4 regions of the Janthinobacterium sp. GW460-12-1-14-LB5 genome follow, and region 2 is predicted to be linked to each of the others. Evidence: predicted binding sites of a transcription regulator. Region 2 holds the regulator's gene; each other region holds the start of a gene.

What was found. The regulator LexA, encoded in region 2, represses DNA repair genes until DNA is damaged. The targets are predictions, from matches to a motif close to ACTGTATNNNNATACAGT.
Region 1: dinB (DNA polymerase IV) is a predicted target of LexA. The motif match lies at 2,743-2,760, and genes of this name have one in related genera.
Region 3: AC07X6_RS01350 (DNA topoisomerase IV subunit B) is a predicted target of LexA. The motif match lies at 2,429-2,446, and genes of this name have one in related genera.
Region 4: imuA (translesion DNA synthesis-associated protein ImuA) is a predicted target of LexA. The motif match lies at 3,004-3,021, and genes of this name have one in related genera.

What each region holds. Positions count from the first base shown of each region.
Region 1 is NZ_JBWKYD010000012.1:83,448-88,468, reverse strand. It holds gene AC07X6_RS14315 (TonB-dependent receptor) at 1-377, shown strand, start outside; gene AC07X6_RS14310 (recombination-associated protein RdgC) at 519-1,415, opposite strand; gene dinB (DNA polymerase IV) at 1,532-2,713, opposite strand; gene AC07X6_RS14300 (S9 family peptidase) at 2,876-5,021, shown strand, end outside.
Region 2 is NZ_JBWKYD010000014.1:106,382-111,402, reverse strand. It holds gene AC07X6_RS16115 (replicative DNA helicase) at 1-648, opposite strand, end outside; gene rplI (50S ribosomal protein L9) at 784-1,239, opposite strand; gene rpsR (30S ribosomal protein S18) at 1,267-1,557, opposite strand; gene priB (primosomal replication protein N) at 1,583-1,882, opposite strand; gene rpsF (30S ribosomal protein S6) at 1,903-2,289, opposite strand; gene lexA (transcriptional repressor LexA) at 2,565-3,212, shown strand; gene AC07X6_RS16085 (cystathionine gamma-synthase family protein) at 3,417-4,658, opposite strand; gene purF (amidophosphoribosyltransferase) at 4,702-5,021, opposite strand, start outside.
Region 3 is NZ_JBWKYD010000001.1:287,549-292,569, reverse strand. It holds gene kdpB (potassium-transporting ATPase subunit KdpB) at 1-158, opposite strand, end outside; gene kdpA (potassium-transporting ATPase subunit KdpA) at 168-1,973, opposite strand; gene kdpF (K(+)-transporting ATPase subunit F) at 1,973-2,062, opposite strand; gene AC07X6_RS01350 (DNA topoisomerase IV subunit B) at 2,526-4,523, shown strand; gene AC07X6_RS01345 (molecular chaperone HscC) at 4,523-5,021, shown strand, end outside.
Region 4 is NZ_JBWKYD010000029.1:45,726-50,746, reverse strand. It holds gene AC07X6_RS24520 (glutathione S-transferase N-terminal domain-containing protein) at 72-776, opposite strand; gene AC07X6_RS24515 (Y-family DNA polymerase) at 856-2,343, opposite strand; gene imuA (translesion DNA synthesis-associated protein ImuA) at 2,273-2,983, opposite strand; gene AC07X6_RS24505 (putative Na+/H+ antiporter) at 3,190-4,455, shown strand; gene AC07X6_RS24500 (GNAT family N-acetyltransferase) at 4,507-5,021, opposite strand, start outside.

The DNA of each region.
Region 1 (5,021 bases), on a different contig from region 2:
TCTACGGCATTTCCGATGCCGTGACGTTCCGTAACCTGATGAAGCTCAACATGAGCCTGGAATCGGGCAAGCTGACCAACACTGTCGTCGTAAGCTACCGTAATGGCTATACCGACGCTTCGGCCGAAGTGGTAAACCTGGCCACCAGCACGAAGGAAAATATCCGTCTGCACGTACCTTCGTACACGACGGTTGACTTCCAGGGCCGCTATGCGTACAGCAAAGCAGTGACCTTGCGCGCAGGTATCAAAAACCTGTTCGACCGCGAACCGCCGCTGTCGCTGCGCAGCTCGCGTGGTCACCAGGTTGGCTACGATCCACGCTACGCCGACCCAATGATGCGTTCGTTCTACTTCACGGCCCAGTACAAGTTCTAAGCTGACCTCGTCAACCTAGTCTGAGCCGACCAAGGGCCTTGCAAACGCAAGGCCCTTTTTTTTCGTCCCAAGACCGCCATGCCAGGCGAAGGACGAAAAAAAAGGAGCCGCAGCTCCTTTTTCGTACCGATATATCTGCTTTTATGCAGTCGCTTCGCCGCCCAATGCTTCGACCACGTCGGCCATCAGCTTGGAGAGCTCGCCCGTCATCAGCATCACGTCGCCGTCGAAACGCTCTTCGTCGTTCTTCGTGCTCGATTCCGTTTCCTTGATCACGTCCAGCGGCTTGACACTCTTGATGGCCAGGGACTCCGTCAGCACGAACGAGATCTTGTCGTTCCACGTCATGGCCAGGCGCGTGCATTGCTTGCCGGCCGCAATGTGGCGGCGCACGTCGTCCGCTTCCAGCGTGTGGCGCACGTAGCGCACGGTGGCCTTGCTTTCGCCCGTGGCGCGCAATTCCGTGTCCATGTCGACCGTGAAGCCGGCCGGCGCATCGTCGGCCTGCAGCCATTCCGTCATCACCGCCACGGGCGAGCGCTGCACGCGCAGGCTTTCCAGCGGCAATTTGTCGACGGCTTTGAGCAGCAGCTTGATCACTTCATCGGCTTTCGCCGGGCTGGCGGCATCGACCACCAGCCAGCCATTGACGGGATCGATCCACGTCCAGACGTTGCTGCGGATGCTGAAGGCGCGCGGCAGCAGTTCGTCGGCCACGCGCTCCTTCAATTCCTTCATGGCCTTCTTACCAGGCGCAAAGCCTTGCGCTTCTTCCATCTCGGCGGCGCGGGCCTTGGCCACCTGGTTGATGACGGTCGCTGGCAGCAATTTCTTTTCCGTGCCCAGCAGGATCAGCATTTGCTTGTTGACAACATGGACCAGGCCGCCGTTCGGGCGCGGCGTATCCCAGCCCTGGCGCATCAGATCCATGCTGGTCGCCGGCGTAAATTTGTTCGAGGACAAGGCCTCTTCCAGTTGTTCTGGCGTATAGGCCCATGGTGCGGGCAGGCGGTAAATCTGAAGATTCTTGAACCACATAGTTTTTGTCTTCCGTTTGTTTCAGTAGTGCCAGGGGAACGCCATTCTACACTTTCGACATGAAAATGCCGTCAAAAGCGCGGTCTGGCGCGGTATGTATCTTGTAGGAAACGCCGCTACAGGGCGGGAAACAGCTCCGCCTGGGCGGGTATCTGCCGCGTCACGACGGCCGGATCGGACAAGGTCGAGATGCGCACGCCCAGCAGGCGGATTTTTTTCTCGAACGGCACGCGCCGCAAGCAGTCGCGGCTGGCGCGCAGGATGGCGGCGGCGTCCGCCGTGGCGCTGGGCAGGGTGACGTCGCGCGTGACGGTGCTGAAATCCTCGAAGCGCAGCTTGATGCCCACCGTGCGCCCCGCCAGCGACTGTTTATCGAGGTCGCCCGCCACGCGCGTGCACAGGCTTTCCAGCTTTTCCGACAGGGTGGCGCGGTCGCGCACCACCTGCAAGTCGCGCTCGAACGTCGTTTCGCGGCTGACGGACTTGGTTTCCCGGCTCGTCTGTACGGGCCGCTCGTCGATGCCCAGCGCCGCCTGGCGCAGCCAGCCCGTGTACAGGTCGCCGAACTGCGTGCGCAGCATGGCCATGTCGGCCCGCGCCAGCTCGCCGATGGTATTGACACCCAAGGCTTCCAGCTTGGCCGTCGCCTTCGGGCCGATGCCGTTGATCTTTTTTGCCGGCAAGGGCCACACGCGCGTTTCAATGTCCTCGGGCGACAAAATGGTCAGACCGTCGGGTTTTTCCAGGTCGGAACAAATTTTCGCCAGCAATTTGTTCGGCGCCAGGCCGATCGAGCACGACAGGCCCGTCGCCTCGGACACGGCCGCCTTCAGGCGCGCCGCCATGATAGGCGCCTGCTCGCCGTATTCCGTCAGGTCGACATAGATTTCATCGATGCCCACGTTCTGGATGATGGGACACAACTGCGCCACGGCTTGCTTGAAACGGGCGGAATACTCGCGGTAAGCCTCGAAATCGGCGGGCAGCAGGATGCTGTCGGGCGCCAGTTTCGCCGCCTTCATGATGCCCATGGCGGAAAACACGCCGAACGCGCGCGCCGCATAGGTCGAGGTGGTGACGACGCCGCGCCCCACGTAGTCGCGCATGCGCGCAAATTGCCGCGTGCCGTCTTCCTGCAGCACGGGCTGCTGCAGCCGGCCGCCGCCGATCACCACCGGCTCGCCGCGCAATTCGGGATATTTCAGCAATTCCACGGAGGCAAAGAAGGCGTCCATGTCCAGGTGGGCTATCCAGCGGCGGGCGGGCGGCTCGAGAAGGGGGGAGGCAGATGTGGTCAAGGGCACCTCGCGGCGGAATGCAGTTAAATACTGTTGTTATATACAGTATCGCTGGAAATGCCTGTGGATGCAAGTACCGCGCCGTGTTGACTGAAATCATGATTGGCTTTTCTATTTAGCAAGAATAGAATTGCTGCACAACAACGAACCGAAGGAGTTGCCTTGTCCACAGCACATCACGCCTTGCGCCGCATTGCCGCCTGCTCATCCATCGTGCCGGCCCTGCTGCTGTCCACGCTGGCGCCATCCGCGCTGGCCGCCGACGCCACCGCTGCCACCGCGCCCGTCGCCGCCAAGACGGCCTGGCAGGAAACGCGCCACGGCACGGTCGTCACGGACGACTACCGCTGGCTGCAAAAGAAGACCGACCCTGCCGTGATCGACTACCTGAATGCGGAAAACGCCTACACGGCCGCCGTCACGGCCCCGATCCAGCCGCTGGCCGACAAGGTGTATGCGGAAATCAAGGGCCGCATGCAGGAAGTGGACCTGTCCGTTCCCGCGCGCCAGGGCAATTTCTACTATTACACGCGCGTGGAAGCGGGCAAGCAATATCCGATCCATTGCCGCCGCCCCGTGGGCGCGAAGGGCGCGTATGACGCCCAGGCGGTCGAAGAGATTTTGCTTGACCAGAATCAACTGGCCGAAGGCCACAAATTCTTTGCCGTGCGCGCCTTCAGCGTCAGCCCGAATGAACAATTGCTGGCCTACACCACGGACACGACGGGTTTCCGCCAGTACGAGCTGCATGTCAAGGATTTGAAGACGGGCAAGTTGCTCTCGGACAGCATGCCGCGCGTGACCTCGCTGGCCTGGGCGGCGGACAATGCCACCCTGATGCTGACGCAGGAAGACGCCACCACCAAGCGCGCTGACCGCTTGTTCCGCCTGGCGCTGGGCGGCACGCCGCAGCAGGTCTACCACGAGCCGGTGGAGCAATTCGCCATCGGCGTGAGCCGCACGCGCGACCAGCGCTACTTTGTGCTCACGGCGCGCAGCACGGACACGAGCGAAGTGCTGCTGTTGCCAACGAACAAGCCGGAAGGCAGTTTCCAAAGCGTGCTGCCACGCGAGAAGGGCCACCGCTACGGCATCGAGCACCGCGACGGCCAGCTGTATATTCTGACCAACAAGGATGCGAAGAATTTCCGCGTCGTCAGCGCGCCGGTCACCGCGCCGCAGCCGAAGCACTGGAAACCCGTCGTGCCGCACAACAAGGACGCCGTGATCCAGTCCATCGACGTCTTCCAGGGCTACCTGGTGGTGATGGAAAAGGCCCGCGCCCTGAACCGCGCGCGCATCCTTGATTTTGCGCAAAAGAACTGGAAAACCGTGCAGTTCGACGACCCCGTCTACCTGGCGACATCCGTCGGTACGCCGGAATTTTCCGCCACACAATTTCGCATGTCCTACCAGTCGCCCGTCACGCCGCCCACCGTCATCGACGTCAGCATGCAGGATGGCAAGCGCACGGTGCTGAAGCAGCAGGAAATCGTCGGCGGCTTTGACGGCAGCCGCTACACGACGCAGCGCCTGTGGGTGAAGGCGCGCGACGGCGTGCAAGTGCCGCTGTGGATCGTCTACAAGAAGGGCGTCAAGCTCGACGGTTCCGCGCCGCTGCTGCTGTATTCATATGGTTCCTACGGCATCTCGACGGAAGCCAGTTTTGCCATCAGCCGCATCAGCCTGCTGGAGCGGGGCGTCATCTACGCGCAGGCGCACATCCGCGGCGGCACGGACATGGGCGAAGCGTGGCATGAAGACGGCATGCTGATGAAGAAGAAAAACACCTTCAACGACTTCATCGACAGCGCCGACTACCTGGTGCGCGAAAAATGGACGAGTCCGAACCGCCTGATCATCCAAGGCGGCAGCGCGGGCGGCCTGCTGATGGGCGCCGTCGTCAACATGCGCCCCGAGCTGTTCCACGCCGTGCACGCGGCCGTGCCCTTTGTCGACGTGATGAACACCATGATGGACGCCAGCCTGCCGCTGACCACGGGAGAGTACCTGGAATGGGGCGACCCGAACCAGAAGGCGGCCTACGACTACATGCTCAGCTACTCGCCCTACGACAACATTGCCCGCAAGAATTATCCTGCCATGCTGGTGACGACGGGCCTGAACGACAGCCAGGTCATGTACTGGGAACCGGCCAAGTACGTGGCCAAGCTGCGCGCGCATAAAACGGACGGCAATCCCTTGCTGCTGAAAACGAATATGGGCGCCGGCCACGGCGGCGCGTCGGGCCGCTATAACGCCATCGCCGAGAACGCGTTTAATATGGCGTGGATGCTGTCGCAGTGGA
Region 2 (5,021 bases):
GACCAGGTCGCCCGGCTGCAGACCGGAGGTCATGCGGTCGAGATCGATGAAACCGGTGGGCACGCCCGTGATTTCACTCTGGTTGTCGCGGCTGTACAGCTCGTCGATGCGCTCGACCACCTGCGTCAGCAGGGGCTGGATGGCGGTCCAGCCCTGGGCGCCGCGCGCGCCTTCTTCGGCGATGGCGAAAATCTTCGACTCGGCCTCGTCAAGCATCTGCTTGACTTCCTTGCCTTGCGGGCTGAAGGCCGTGCCGGAAATATCGTCGGCGACGGTGATGAGTTTGCGCAGCACGCCGCGGTCGCGCACGATCTCGGCATAGCGCCGGATGTTCGCGGCCGATGGCGTGTTTTGCGCCATGGCGTTCAGGTAAGCGAGTCCGCCCACATCATCGGCCTTGCCGAGCTGGGTCAGGGTTTCAAAAACAGTAATGACATCGGCTGGCTTGGAAGCGTTAACCATCTTGACGATTTGCTCGAAGATGATGCGATGGTCATAGCGATAGAAATCCTCCGCATGCATGAAGTCGGCGATGCGGTCATATGCAGCATTGTCGCGCAGCAGACCACCGATGACGGATTGTTCTGCTTCGATCGAATGCGGCGGAATACGGAGGGAATCCAGTTGCGGATCAGAGGGGGCGTTCATGGCGCGAATTATACCCGCTTCGGCGTGCTGGCAAAAATAAAGGGCTGAAAATGAGCGAAAAAAAGGCCACAAAAAAGCCGGGCGAACCCGGCTTTTCATAGTGCGGCAGCGCTTGCGGGCCAGGCCCGCAGACGATTACGCGTTCGCGTCTGGAACGACAGCGATTACCACTTCAACGACCACGTCGGTGTGCAGAGCAACCGAAACGTTGTGCTCGCCAACGATCTTCAGCGGGCCGGTAGGCATGCGGATTTGTGCTTTTTCAACAGCAAAACCTTGCTTGGTCAGCGCTTCAGCGATGTCGAAGTTGGTGACGGAACCGAACAGACGGCCATCGACGCCAGCTTTTTGAGCAACTTGAACGGTCAGGCCGCTCAGTTTTTCGCCTTGGGCTTGCGATGCAGCCAGTTTGGCGGCAGCAGCTTTTTCCAGTTCGGCGCGCTTGACTTCGAATTCAGCCACAGCGGTTGCCGTAGCACGACGTGCCAGGCGTTGTGGAATCAGGAAGTTACGTGCGTAACCGTCCTTGACTTTGACGACTTCGCCGAGGTTACCGACGTTTACAACTTTTTCTAACAGAATGATTTGCATAGTTCTTCTCCAGGAATATCTGACCGATTAAGCGTGGTGCAGATCGGTGTATGGCAGCAGCGCGAGGAAGCGAGCGCGCTTGATTGCGGTGTCGACTTGGCGCTGGTAGTGCGCTTTGGTACCGGTCAGGCGTGCTGGCATGATCTTGCCGTTTTCCTGGACGAAGTCTTTCAGCGTGTCGACGTCTTTGTAGTCGACTTGCTCAACGTGAGCTGCGGTGAAGCGGCAGAACTTCTTACGTTTGAACAAAGGGTTTTGCTGTTTGCGTTTTTCTTTAAGCTTGAGCTTATTTTTGTCGAACTTTTTACCGAATGCCATGTCAGGCTCCTGTATCTAAAATGCGCTAGTCAGAATTGACTGCACTAAAATCAATGATGTGAAACACCAAACTCTTGCTGTTGCGGCTTTTTCTGGCCAGGAAACCCGTGAACTGATACACCCCGCCCAAGCTTGCCTGACTGAACCGGCCTGAGATTTCGCCAGCGGCTAGCGCGGCAACATCAAACTCGGTCAAACGGGCAATCCCTGCTTCCATCTGCTGCGAACTGTGTTGCAATACTGCATTCACAATCGGCAGCCCTGCCGGGGTATAGCGCAATATTTCGCGCTCGGCAATGATGGCGGTTACTTGTAGCTGGTTCAGCGCACGATCCTGGTCAAGAATTAAGCGGCTGCGGCTGGAGCGGCTGCTGGTGCTTCGGTGCGGTGGCTTTTGGCCGCGTCTTCGCGTTGTACCGATTTCATCATCGGCGAAGGAGCTGTTTCAGCTTTCTTCATTTTAACGGTCAGGTGACGCAACACGGCATCATTGAATTTGAATGCTGTTTCCAACTCGACCAGGGTCTCGTTGTCGCACTCGATGTTCAGGCAGATGTAGTGTGCTTTAGGCAGCTTTTGGATCGAGTAAGCCATTTGACGGCGACCCCAATCTTCCACGCGGTGAACCGAACCGCCGCGGGTGGTTACGCTGGCTTTGTAGCGTTCGATCATCGCGGGCACTTGCTCGCTTTGGTCCGGATGGACGATAAAGACTATTTCATAATGACGCATGCAAACTCCTTCAGGTCGGATTGATAATCGCCCACCCCGGCGTCAAGACGGGTGTGGGAAGGTCAGCCGAAGATTATAACCGCCTTTTGCAAACGTTTCAATCATTCCTTGCGCCAGCGCCGGAAAAGCCCGCGCGCCGCCGCGCTTTCCACGCCTGGACAAGTATTTCTTGTGAAATTCGCCGAAAACACGCAAATCCCCTTGCATAGTGGGCGATACTGTACAAAAATACAGACTGTTCATATAGACAGCATTTTAGTATGCACCCACCGCTCATGATCAAGCTGACAGCACGACAAGAACAAATCCTGAACCTGATCAAGGACGCGATTGAAAACACGGGTTTTCCGCCCACCCGTGCCGAAATCGCCAATGAACTGGGTTTCAAATCGGCCAACGCGGCCGAAGAGCATTTGCAGGCCCTGGCCCGCAAGGGCGCGATCGAGATTTCGCCCGGCACCTCGCGCGGCATCCGCCTGATCGGTGCGGCGGCAAGTGCGGCAGCCGAAGCCCTTGCATCGAAAGTGCCGGCAGCCCTGCTGATGTCGCTGCCTCTGATCGGCCGCGTGGCGGCCGGTTCGCCCATCCTGGCGCAGGAAAACCTCGAAGCGAGCTACAACGTCGATCCTGCCCTGTTCTCGGCCAAGCCCGACTTCCTGCTGAAGGTACGCGGCTGGTCCATGCGCGACGCCGGCATCATGGATGGCGATTTATTGGCCGTCAAAAAGGTCGACAGCGCCAAGAACGGCCAGATCGTCGTCGCCCGCATCGGCGACGAAGTCACCGTCAAGCGCTACAAGAAGACGGGTTCCGTCATCGAACTGTTCCCGGAAAATCCCGACTTCAAGGTCATCACCGTGTCGCCGGAAGACGAGTTTGCCCTGGAAGGCCTGGCGGTCGGACTGATGCGCAGCTGGCATTGATTGAGCGCGCCCTCATAAACCTACTGCGCAGCCCACTCTCGGGCATCCGTTGCTCGCTGTACCAATGTACAGCTCCGCTACTCAACCCGATATTGGGCTTGCTCGCTACGGTTTCTGAAGGCACGAAGACATTACCATTGAACGGCGAAAAACAAAGGGCCGCAACAGCATGACTGTTGCGGCCCTTTTCATTTATCCGGCTACCTATACATCGAGTGCCTGGCGGAAATCCTCAAGCAAATCCACCTCATCCTCGATACCGACGGAAACGCGGATCAGCGACTCGGCGATGCCCATGCTGGCGCGCCGCTCGGCGCCCATCTCGTAAAAGATCGTGTGGGCGACGGGAATGACCAGGGTGCGCGTGTCGCCGAGGTTACTCGCTGGAATAGCCAGATTCAAACGATTGAGGAAATCGAAGCAATCGATGCCATCCTTCAATTCAAAGCTGAACAGCGAACCATAGCTGCGGAACAGGTCGCTCGCCAGCGCGTGCTGCGGGTGCGAGGCCAAGCCCGGGTAGTGCACGGCGGCAACGCGCGGGTCGGCGGCCAGCATGGTGGCCAGCGCCAGGGCGTTCGAGCAGGTGCGATCCATGCGCAAGGCCATGGTTTCCGCGCCGACGGCGATATGGTGCGCCGCTTCCGGGCCCAGCGAGGCGCCGAAGTCGCGCAAGGCCTTGGCGCGGATTTGCGCGATGCCCCACTGCGCGGGCGCCGCCTTTTTATAATTTTCAAAGATGTTCGGATAGCGCGTCCAGTCGAACACGCCCGTGTCCGTCAAGCTGCCGCCCAGCGCATTGCCGTGGCCGCCGATGGATTTCGTCAGGGCATTGACCACGAGGCCCGCGCCCACGGCCTTCGGGCGGAACAGGTAGGGCGTCGTCATGGTGTTGTCGACGATGTACAAAATGCCCTTCTCGCGGCACAAGTCACCGATTTTTTTCAGGTCGGCGATCTGCGTGCGTGGATTGGCAATAGTTTCCACAAAAACAATCCGCGTGGCCGGCGTAATGGCAGCCGCCACGTTGGCCACATCTGTCGCATCGACGAACGACACGGCGATGCCCTGCCCCGTCACCGTTTGCCACAGGCTGTTGGTGTTGCCAAACAGAAAGGCCGACGACACCACATGGTCGCCCGCGCGCAGCAAGGATTGCACCACGGCGCCGATGGCGCCCATACCGGTGGCGAAGCATAAGGTCGCCACACCGTCTTCCATCTTGTTGACCTTGTCTTCCAGCGCGGACACGGTGGGATTGCCCTGGCGGCCATAGCGGAAGCCTGGCTCCTTGCCCTGGAATACGGAAGCGAGCTGGCGCGCGTCGCCGTAGCCGAACGCGACGGAGGTGTGCACGGGCTTGTGCAGCGAGCCGTGCTCGATGCCCTTGCGGCGGTCGTTATGCAGGATGGTGGTGGTAAAGCCGTAGTTTTTTTTATCGTTCATGATCGCGGAGCAAAAAAAGCCCGGCGCTAGCCGGGCAAGATAATTACGCTTCTGTCGTTGCCAGGTTCAGGTTCAGCTGGGAACGTGGCGTATCTTCGGGCGCTGCCGCCTTCGGATGGTGGCGCGCATATTCCAGGCGGTCCAGGTATTCCTGCGACACGTCGCCCGTCACGTAGACGCCGTCGAAACACGACGCCTCGAAGTTGACCAGGGCCGGGTTGACGTCGGCGATCGCCTGCTTCAGCGCGCCGATATCCTGGTACACCAGGTAATCGGCCGTGATTTCGCGGCACACTTCTTCCGTCGTGCGGCCGTAGGCGATCAGTTCGTCGCGCGTCGGCATGTCGATGCCGTACACGTTCG
Region 3 (5,021 bases), on a different contig from region 2:
GCCTGGATGGCCAGCAGGGTCGTGATGATGCTGCCCACATAGACGACGAACATCACGGGGCTGCGCCACTGCGTGCGGGGGTCGAGTTTTTTGAACGCATCGACGATGGCGGGGCCAATCAGTGCGGAATCGAACAAAGTCAGGCTTGTGCGTGACATGGTAGCCTCTTATTTGATGAAAAGTTGCAGGTGTTCGACGATCGGGCCCAGGGCCAGCGCGGGAACGTAATTCAATACACCAACCAGCACGACGACGCCGATCAGCAGGCCGATGAACATGGGGCCGTGCGTGGGCATGGTGCCGGCATTGGCCGACAGGCGCTGCTTGGCCGCCAGCGAACCGGCCACCGCCAGCACGGGCACGATCACGCCGAAGCGGCCGAACCACATGGCAATCGCCAGCATCACGTTGTAGAACGGCGTGTTGGCGGACAGGCCGGCAAACGCGCTGCCGTTGTTGTTGGCCGCCGACGTGAAGGCATACAGGATCTCGGAGAAGCCGTGCGCGCCCGGATTGGCCACGCCGATCTTGCCCGGTTCGACCATCACGGCGATCGCCGTGCCCGTCAATACCAGGGCTGGCGTAATCAGGATGGCCAGCGACACCATCTTCATTTCATAGGCCTGGATTTTCTTGCCCAGGTATTCAGGCGTGCGGCCGATCATCAGGCCGGCGATGAAGACGGCCAGGATGGCGAACATCAGCATGCCGTACAGGCCCGTGCCCACGCCGCCGAACACCACTTCGCCGAATTGCATCAGCAGCAGCGGCACCATGCCGCCCAGGGGCATGTAGGAATCGTGCATGGAGTTGACGGCGCCGCACGATGCGGCCGTCGTCACCGCCGCGAACAGGGTCGAGGAGCTGATGCCGAAGCGCGTTTCCTTGCCTTCCATATTGCCGCCCGATTGCAGACTGCTGGCCTGCTGGTCCACGCCCAGGCCTTGCAAGGCGGGATTGGCTTGCTGCTCGGCGCTCATCACGCCGGCCGTCATGACGACGAAGATCAGGCTCATCGCGGCCAGCACGGCCCAGCCCTGGCGCAGGTCGCCCACCATGCGTCCAAAGGTGAAGCACAGACCGGCGGGAATGATGAAGATGGCCAGCATCTGCAGGAAGTTCGACAGCACGGTGGGGTTTTCATACGGATGCGAGGAATTGGCATTGAAAAAGCCGCCGCCATTCGTGCCCAGCAGCTTGATCGATTCCTGCGACGCGACGGGGCCCATGGCGATCGTCTGCGTCGTCGCCACTTGCGCTTCCATCACGGGTTGACCGGCGGCGTCCAGCACGGGTTGGCCGTCAGCCGTCGTTTTCGGCGTTTCATACGCCACGTGGTCGAGCAGGGTCACTTCCTTGTAGGCGGAAAAATTCTGGATCATGCCTTCGCCCATGAAGACGACGGACAGGGCCAGGGACAGCGGCAGCAGGATGTACAGGGTCGAACGCACCAGGTCGACCCAGAAATTGCCGATCGATTTGCCCGAACGCGACGCGAAACCGCGCACCAGTGCGAAGATCACGGCGATGCCGGTGGCCGCCGAAAAGAAGTTCTGGCATGCCATGCCCAGCATCTGGGTCAGGTAGCTCATGGTCTGTTCGCCGCCGTAGCCCTGCCAGTTGGTATTGGCGACGAAGCTGACGGTGGTATTGAACGAGGAATCGGGGCTGACGGCGCCCAGGCCCTGCGGATTGAGTGGCAGGAAGCCCTGCAGGCGCTGCAGGCCGTACACGAAGACGGCGCCCACGGTATTGAAGACGATCAGGGCGATGGCATAGCTTTTCCAGCCCATGGCCTTGTCGGCGGGCAGGCCCGACCAGCGGTACAGCAGGTTTTCCAGCTTTTGCAGCCAGCCCAGGCCGCGCACGGGGCCGTCGCCGGCCACTTTGGCCATGTACAGGCCCAGCGGATAGCCGGCGGCCAGCAGCACGGCCAGGAAGGCCACCAATAACAGTATCGATTGCGTCGTCATCACAGTTCCTCCGCCTTCAGCAGCGCCACCAGCAAATACACGAGCAGGCCGGCCGAGACGACGGCGCCCAGCACATAAAACGCGTTCATTTGACGCTCCCTAATTTGTCGCAGGCGACGGCAAAGCCGGCCGCCACGACGAAAAACACGGCAATCAAGCCGAGATACACGAGATCCATTCCCACCCTCATTCAGGTTTGTTTTGATAGTGAGCAGATTAGCCAAAAGGGTCTAAAAAATTCGTAAAGACTGGGAAGGCAGCTGTAAACAAGATGTAAAAATGGCGGCTTTACCGCATAAAATCCATCACAATTGGCGCAAAACCACGCGCGCGGCGCACTGTTGTTGCCTTGGAGTAGCGCTATTGCTCGCCGGACAAGATAGAATGCGCGAGCGTCCGCACAAGGACGCCAAGCCTGCCGCACTGCCCTCCCCCAGTGACGCTGGACGGAATATACTGTATATTCATACAGTTATCGCCGCCGCTGTCATTGCGCCCCGCAGTGCCCTGGCCTGGCGTTCCAACCACTGTCTTTACTTAGCTTGAACACGTATGGCCACTAAAAAACCAGCATCCGACTACAGCGAATCATCCATCCGTGTCCTGAAAGGACTGGAACCCGTCAAGCAGCGCCCGGGGATGTACACCCGCACTGAAAATCCGCTGCACATCATTCAGGAAGTGATCGACAATGCCTCCGACGAGGCGCTGGGTGGTCATTGCACGCATATCGCCGTGACGCAAAACACGGATGGCAGCATCACCGTCGAAGACAATGGCCGCGGCATTCCCGTCGGCCTGCACCCGGAAGAAGGCGTGCCGACGGTGGAAATCGTGTTTACACGGCTGCACGCGGGCGGCAAGTTCGACAAGGGTTCGGGCGGCGCCTACGCGTTCTCGGGCGGCTTGCACGGCGTCGGCGTATCCGTCACGAATGCGCTGTCGACGCGCCTGGAAATCACCGTCTGGCGCAAGGAAAGCGACGGCAACGGCTTGCACCACATGGTGTTTGCCAACGGCGACGTGATCGAGCCCCTGAGTTCCCGCCCCGCCCCGCGCGACGGGAAAAAATCCGGCACGCGCGTCACGGCCTGGCCCGATGCAAAATACTTTGATTCTCCCAACATCTCGCAAACGGAGCTGCAACGCCTGCTGCGCTCGAAAGCCGTGCTGCTGCCGGGCGTCACCGTCACGCTCACCAACGCGAAGACGGGCGATACGCAGACCTGGCAGTACGCCGAGGGCTTGCGCGGCTACCTGACCGAAACGCTGGCGCAGGTATCGAATGGCGAAACCCTGATTCCCCTGTTCGAAGGCGCGCAATACGCTGGCCCGGACTCGGAAGGCTTTGCCGAAGGCGAAGGCGCGGCCTGGGTCGTGGCGTGGACGGAAGAAGGCGCCATCGTGCGCGAATCGTACGTCAACCTGATTCCCACCTCGAATGGCGGCACGCACGAATCGGGCTTGCGCGACGGTCTGTTCGGCGCCGTGAAAAACTTCGTCGAAATGCACTCGCTGCTGCCCAAAGGCGTGAAACTTCTGCCGGAAGACGTGTTCGCGCGCGCCTCGTTCGTGCTGTCGGCCAAGGTGCTGGACCCGCAATTCCAGGGCCAGATCAAGGAACGCCTCAATTCGCGCGATGCCGTGCGCCTCGTCTCGACCTTCACCAAGCCGCCGCTGGAACTGTGGCTGAACCAGCACGTCGATTATGGCAAGAAGCTGGCCGAGCTCGTGATCAAGCAGGCGCAGTCGCGCCAGCGTTCGCTGCAAAAAGTGGAAAAGAAAAAATCCTCGGGCGTGGCCGTGTTGCCGGGCAAGTTGACCGACTGCGAATCGTCGGACATCACGCGCAATGAACTGTTCCTCGTCGAGGGCGACTCGGCGGGCGGTTCGGCCAAGATGGGCCGCGACAAGGAATTCCAGGCGATCCTGCCCCTGCGCGGCAAGGTGTTGAACTCGTGGGAAACGGACCGCGACCGCCTGTTCGCCAATAACGAGATCCACGACATCGCGGTGGCCATCGGCGTCGATCCGCACAGCGTGGGCGACTCACCCGACCTGTCGGGCCTGCGCTACGGCAAGATCTGCATCCTGTCCGATGCGGACGTGGACGGCTCGCACATCCAGGTACTGCTGCTGACGCTCTTTTTCAAGCATTTCCCCGTCCTGATCAACAAGGGCCATATCTGCATCGCCCGTCCGCCTTTGTACCGCGTGGATGCACCGGCGCGCGGCAAAAAGCCGATGCAGAAGATCTATGCGCTCGACGACGGCGAACTGCTGGCCATCGAGGACAAGCTGCGCAAGGAAGGCGTGAAACAGGGCGCCTGGTCGATCTCCCGCTTCAAGGGCCTGGGCGAGATGAACGCCGAGCAGCTGTGGGAAACGACGATGAACCCAGACACGCGCCGCCTGCTGCCCGTCACCCTCGGCGAAGTCGACCACATGGCCTCGGCTTCCCGCTTCAATATGTTGATGGGCAAGGGCGAAGCGGCCGGACGCCGCGCCTGGATCGAGGAACACGGCAATGAGGCGGAGGCGGATATCTGATGATCATCGGCATCGACCTGGGCACCACCAACAGCCTGGTCGCCATCTGGCGCGACGGCAAGGCTTCCATCATCCCGAATGCGCTCGGTGAACACCTGACGCCGTCGTGCGTGAGCATCGACGACGACGGCACCGTGCTGGTGGGCCGCGCCGCGCGCGAGCGCCTGCAGACGCACCCGCAGCTGACGGCGGCCGTCTTCAAGCGCTACATGGGCAGCGAAAAGAAGATCACCCTCGGCACGCAGCAATTCCGCCCGGAAGAACTGTCGTCGATGGTGCTGCGCGCGCTGAAGGAAGATGCCGAAGCTTTCCTCGGCCACCAGGTCGAGGAAGCCATCATCACCGTGCCCGCGTATTTCAGCGATGCGCAGCGCAAGGCCACGCGCATCGCCGGCCAGCTGGCGGGCCTGCGCGTGGAGCGCCTGCTCAACGAACCGACGGCCGCCGCGCTGGCCTACGGCATCCGCGACAAGGAACAGGAAAGCAAATTCCTCGTCT
Region 4 (5,021 bases), on a different contig from region 2:
TCAAAGCTGCCGCGCAGGGCGGCCGATGACGCATTGTAGCGCCGGCCGGCCGCTGCCGCAGTTGGCCAACCTTATCCGCGCTGCGGGATGTCGAGCCCCTTGATGACGGCGGGACGGGCAAGAAACGCGTCCAGCGCGCGCCGCACGTTCGGAAAGTTGTCAAAACCGACCAGGTCGCCGGCGCCATAGAAGCCCACGAGGCAGCGCACCCACGGGAAGATGGCGATGTCGGCAATCGTGTACTGGCTGCCCATGATCCAGTCGCGGCCCTGCAGGCGCTGCTCGAGCACGCCCAGCAAACGCTTCGCTTCGCCGATATAGCGTTGCAACGGACGCTTGTCTTCGTATTCCTTGCCGGCGAATTTGTGGAAGAAGCCCACCTGGCCGAACATGGGGCCAATACCGCCCATCTGGAACATCAGCCATTGAATGGTTTCGTAGCGCAGGGCCGCGTCCTGCGGCAGGAACTTGCCCGTCTTTTCCGCCAGGTACAGCAGGATGGCGCCCGACTCGAACAGGGCCAGCGGCCGGCCGCCGGGACCGTCCGGATCGAGGATGGCGGGAATCTTGTTGTTGGGATTGAGGGACAGGAAGGCGGGCGACAGCTGGTCGTTTTGCTCGAAGCTGACCAGGTGCGGCTCGTACGCCAGGCCCAGCTCTTCCAGCAGGATGGACACCTTGATGCCGTTCGGCGTGGGCAGCGAGTACAGCTGCAGGCGCTCGGGATGCCGGGCCGGCCATTTTTGGGTGATGGGGAAGTCGGAAAGTTGGGACATGAAAATCCTTATTGAGTGTATGACGTGGCGCAAGAAAGCAAGTATAGCCAAGCATGGCAGTTTCAGCAGGACAGCGCCTTCAGCCAAACAAGCCATGCAAAAACCAGCGCGGCGCGGCGTCTTCTCCGCTGCCGGCGATGCGTTCGCGGTAGACCCAGTAATGGGCGTGGTCGAGGCCTTCCGCAATAAAATAATCGCGCGCCTGCGACTGGCCCCACCAGCCTGCCTCGATGCGCTCGGCCACGGACACCATTTTCAAAGGCGAGCCATAGAAGGGCCGGTGCTCGCGCATCAACAGGGCGATGGGCTGGGCCAGCAGCCAGCCGGGACGGGGCATGCCGGGCAAGCCGGGCGGCAAGTCGGGTGGCGCGCTCTTGCCGCTGACCTTGGCCGGCAGCGGCAGCCACCGGTTGGCCGCCTCGGGGCGGTAATCGGCGCGCGGCACTGCCTGCAAGACATTCTCGGCGCCCAGGCGCGCCACCAGCAATTCCAGCAGGCGCTGGCGTTCCTGCGGCGTGCCGCCCGGCTCGGGAAACAGGCTATCGCTGGGCGGCGCCATCGGCTGCACCTGCAGCGCTTCCAGGGTGAGGCCGATCACGGGCGCGTCCAGCACCAGCTGCGCCAGGCGCTCCTTGAGCAAACGCAACAAATGCTCGTCGCGCCAGACGGCCTCGCCCAAGGCCAGGTCGATGACGGTGGGCGGACGCGCCACCCTGCCCCGCTCGTGCGCCAGCAGCAATTGAATACGCTCGACGGCGAATTGCCGCGCGCACAGCCAGCCCGTCATTTGCTGCAGCAGGCGGCGCGCGCCGAACAGCAGCGCGTCGGCATGCTCGACGCGATCGAACAGTTCCAGGCTGGCGCGGAACGTGGGCGGCGCTTCGAGCCAGACGAACAGTTCCGTGCCATGGCCATGCGCATCGTCGAGCATGGCCAGCAAGGCCCCGCCGCAGCGGCGCTGCAAGCCCGGACGCGGCAAGTGGCGCAGCTGCCCCAGGGTGCGGCAGCCGATGCCTTCGAACCAGTCCAGCCAGGCGCGCGCAGGCGGCAGCAGGGCGCACGGCAGGCCGTCCAGACGGCGCACCAGGCTGGCCATGCCCAGCACGCGGCCCCGGCGCGTGCCGGCGCGCGCCAGCAGCCAGGCGCCGCGTGCCGTGGGGGCGCACGCCAGCTGGGCCGTGTAGCCGAGCGCGCGCAGGCTGGCCGCGATGTGCCGGCACAGGGCGCGCACGCCGCCGAACAGGCGCAGGCTGGCGCCCGCGTCGACCAGCAGGGTCGCTTCCTCGCCCTGCGCCACCAGCGGCGAGTATTGCAGCAGCGCCAGCGCCACCGCTTGCAGGGCCTGCGCTTCCAGCTCGGGCGAGCGTTCATGCAAACGCGCCTGCGGCGCCAGCATCAGCGCGCCCGCGCGGCGCATGCCCGGCCGGATGCCCGCCGCCCGCGCCAGCGGCGACACGGCCATCACTTGCTCCTGCTCCAGCACCACGCCGAGGCTGTCAGCCGACCAGCGCGGGCAAAACACTTCGAGCGGGAGCCGGGGCAGGTACAGGCCGATCCAGAGTCGCATGGCGCAGCAGTAAAGAAGGAGGTTGCAGGGGCAGGAACAACGGCGCGTCGCGCTGCGGTCCCCGGCGCTTGATGAAGCCGATCTCGATGCCGCCGGCGGCCGGGCGCACGGACAGGCGCAAGGGCGCCGGCGACGCATCCTGCGCGCCGTGCAGCGGGCGCAGCATGCAGAACAGGGTATTGCCCGACTGCGCCGCCAGGTGCAGCCGGCGCAGGCTGTCGGCGCGCACGTGCGATTGCCAGAACAGCAGGGCGCCGCACGTGCCGCTGCGCAAGATGTTTTCCGCCGCCCACAGGGCATCCTTGCTGCCGGCGCTTTTGATCCACAGCAATTGCGACGGCGCCAGCCCCTGCGCGGCCAGCGCCAGCGCCTGCGGCGGATGGGGCGGCTGCAGCAGCACGATGGGCAAGCCCGGCAGCTGCGCCAGCGCGGGCGCCAGCAGCCGCAATTCGCCGCTGCCCGGCTGCTGCACCAGCAGATCGATGAGGCTGCCGCTGGGCCAGCCGCCGCCGGGCAGCTGCGCCGACAGGGAGGCAAAGCCCGTATCCAGGCAGCGCGCGGCGCCCTGGCCCAGCTGCGATGCGCGCCATAAAGACGGGTGCAAGGCTTCCGGCGACGCCATCAATTGGGAATGTTGCATAATTGGCTAGGGAGATAAATACTGTATGCATATACAGTACTATCCGGCCCGGCTTTTGGCAAGGCTTATCTGCCAGAGAACATGCCCGGGGCCGCTCCGCCATGTCCGAAAAACCCCGTTTCTGGCATCGATTGCTGTACCATAAGCACTCTCCTTACCGCTCGGCAATGCACCGGGCGGCTTCCTCCGTCCATAAGGAAACGCATTTGACCACCATCCAAATCATCAGCGCCATCGTCTTCGGCCTTGCGCTCATCCACACCTTCGCCGCCAAGTCGTTTGAAACATTATCGCGGCGCCACCCCCGCCATGCGGGCTTGCTGCATCTGCTGGGCGAAGTGGAAGTCGTGTTCGGCTTCTGGGCCTTCATCCTGATCATCATCATGGCCTTTGTCTCGGGCAGCGATGCGGCCATTGAGTATGCCGAGTCGCGCCATTACACGGAGCCGCTGTTCGTCTTCGTCGTCATGGTCGTGGCCGCCTCGCGCCCCGTGCTGGACGCCGTGCAGCGCCTGCTCAAGGGCGTGGCGCGCGTGATGCCGCTGCGCACGGAACTGGCCCTCGTCTGGCTGGGCCTGGCGCTCGTGCCCCTGACGGGCTCCCTGATCACGGAACCGGCCGCCATGACCCTGGCCGCGCTGATGCTGGCGCCGCAAATCTTCCGTCCGGGCATCCCCGAATGGCTGAAATATGGCGCCTTGGGCGTGCTGTTCGTCAACGTTTCCATCGGCGGCACCCTCACCTCGTACGCGGCGCCGCCCGTGCTGATGGTGGCCACCACATGGAACTGGGACAGCGCCTACATGGCCACCCATTTCGGCTGGAAAGCCGCCATCGCCGTGCTGATCAACGCCACGGGCGTGAGCATATTGCTGCGCAAATATCTGCACAGCAACACCTCCGACATCAAGCCGAAAGCGGGCGAAGTGGAAGCGCCGAAAGTGCCGCTGGCCGTCAGCCTCGTGCACATGATCGTGCTGGCCGGCGTCGTTACCCTGGCGCATCATCCCGTGCTGTTCATCGGCCTGTTCCTGTTCTTCCTCGGCTTCGTGCAGGCGTATGAGCGCTATCAAAGCCCGCTGATCCTCAAGGAAGGTTTATTGGTCGGCTTCTTCCTCGGCGGCCTGGTGGTACTGGGCGGCATGCAGCAATGGTGGCTGCAGCCCATCGTTTCCAGCCTGAAACCGCTGGCCCTGTTCTTCGGCGCCCTGGGCTTGACGGCGATCACGGACAATGCGGCCCTCACCTACCTCGGTTCGCTGATCGTCGGCATGACGGACGAAGCGAAATACATGCTGATGGCGGGCGCCGTGGCCGGCGGCGGCCTGACCGTCATCGCCAATGCGCCGAACCCGGCCGGCGTGGCCCTGCTGCGCCGCGGCTTCAAGGATGAATCGATCGGCGCCGTCGGCCTGCTGGCCGGCGCCCTGCTGCCGACGGCCGTGGCCGGCCTGGCCTTCCTGGCTTTGTAAGCACCCTCGCGGGGCGGCTGCCTGCCGCCCCCGCCCCCTCAGTTACCCTCCTCAGTTTCCTTCATACACGAGGAAATGCAGCCGGTCATAGAACAGGCTGTAGGCATAGTCGAACGTGCCCACGCTGCGAAAACCCTTGTGCAGATACACTTGCAGCGCTTCGCTCTTTTCCCACACCGTCAGGGTGATGCGCGCACAGCCCTTGCGGCTGGCCAGGTCGCGGATTTCATGGAACATTTGCCGGAACAAGCCCTGGCCCCGGTATTTCTCGTCGATGGCCAGGCTGCTGACGAAACAGTCGTCGGCGCGCGCATGCGCGAGCACGAAGGCGTCATACGCATCGTCGAGCGCCTTCATGTCATCGCGGTAATATGACTCGGCGCCGCAGGCCTGGAACTCGGCCATCGTCGCGGCCGTGAAAAAGCCGATGAAACGGTCGTCCTCGTCATGCAGGCCGTGGATGTGCGCCAGGTAGGGGTCGATGTTCTGCCGCCGCTGCAATTCGACGAACTGCAGATTCAATTTATTACCGAACGAACAGTATTCCAGGTAGCTGGTGGCAAACA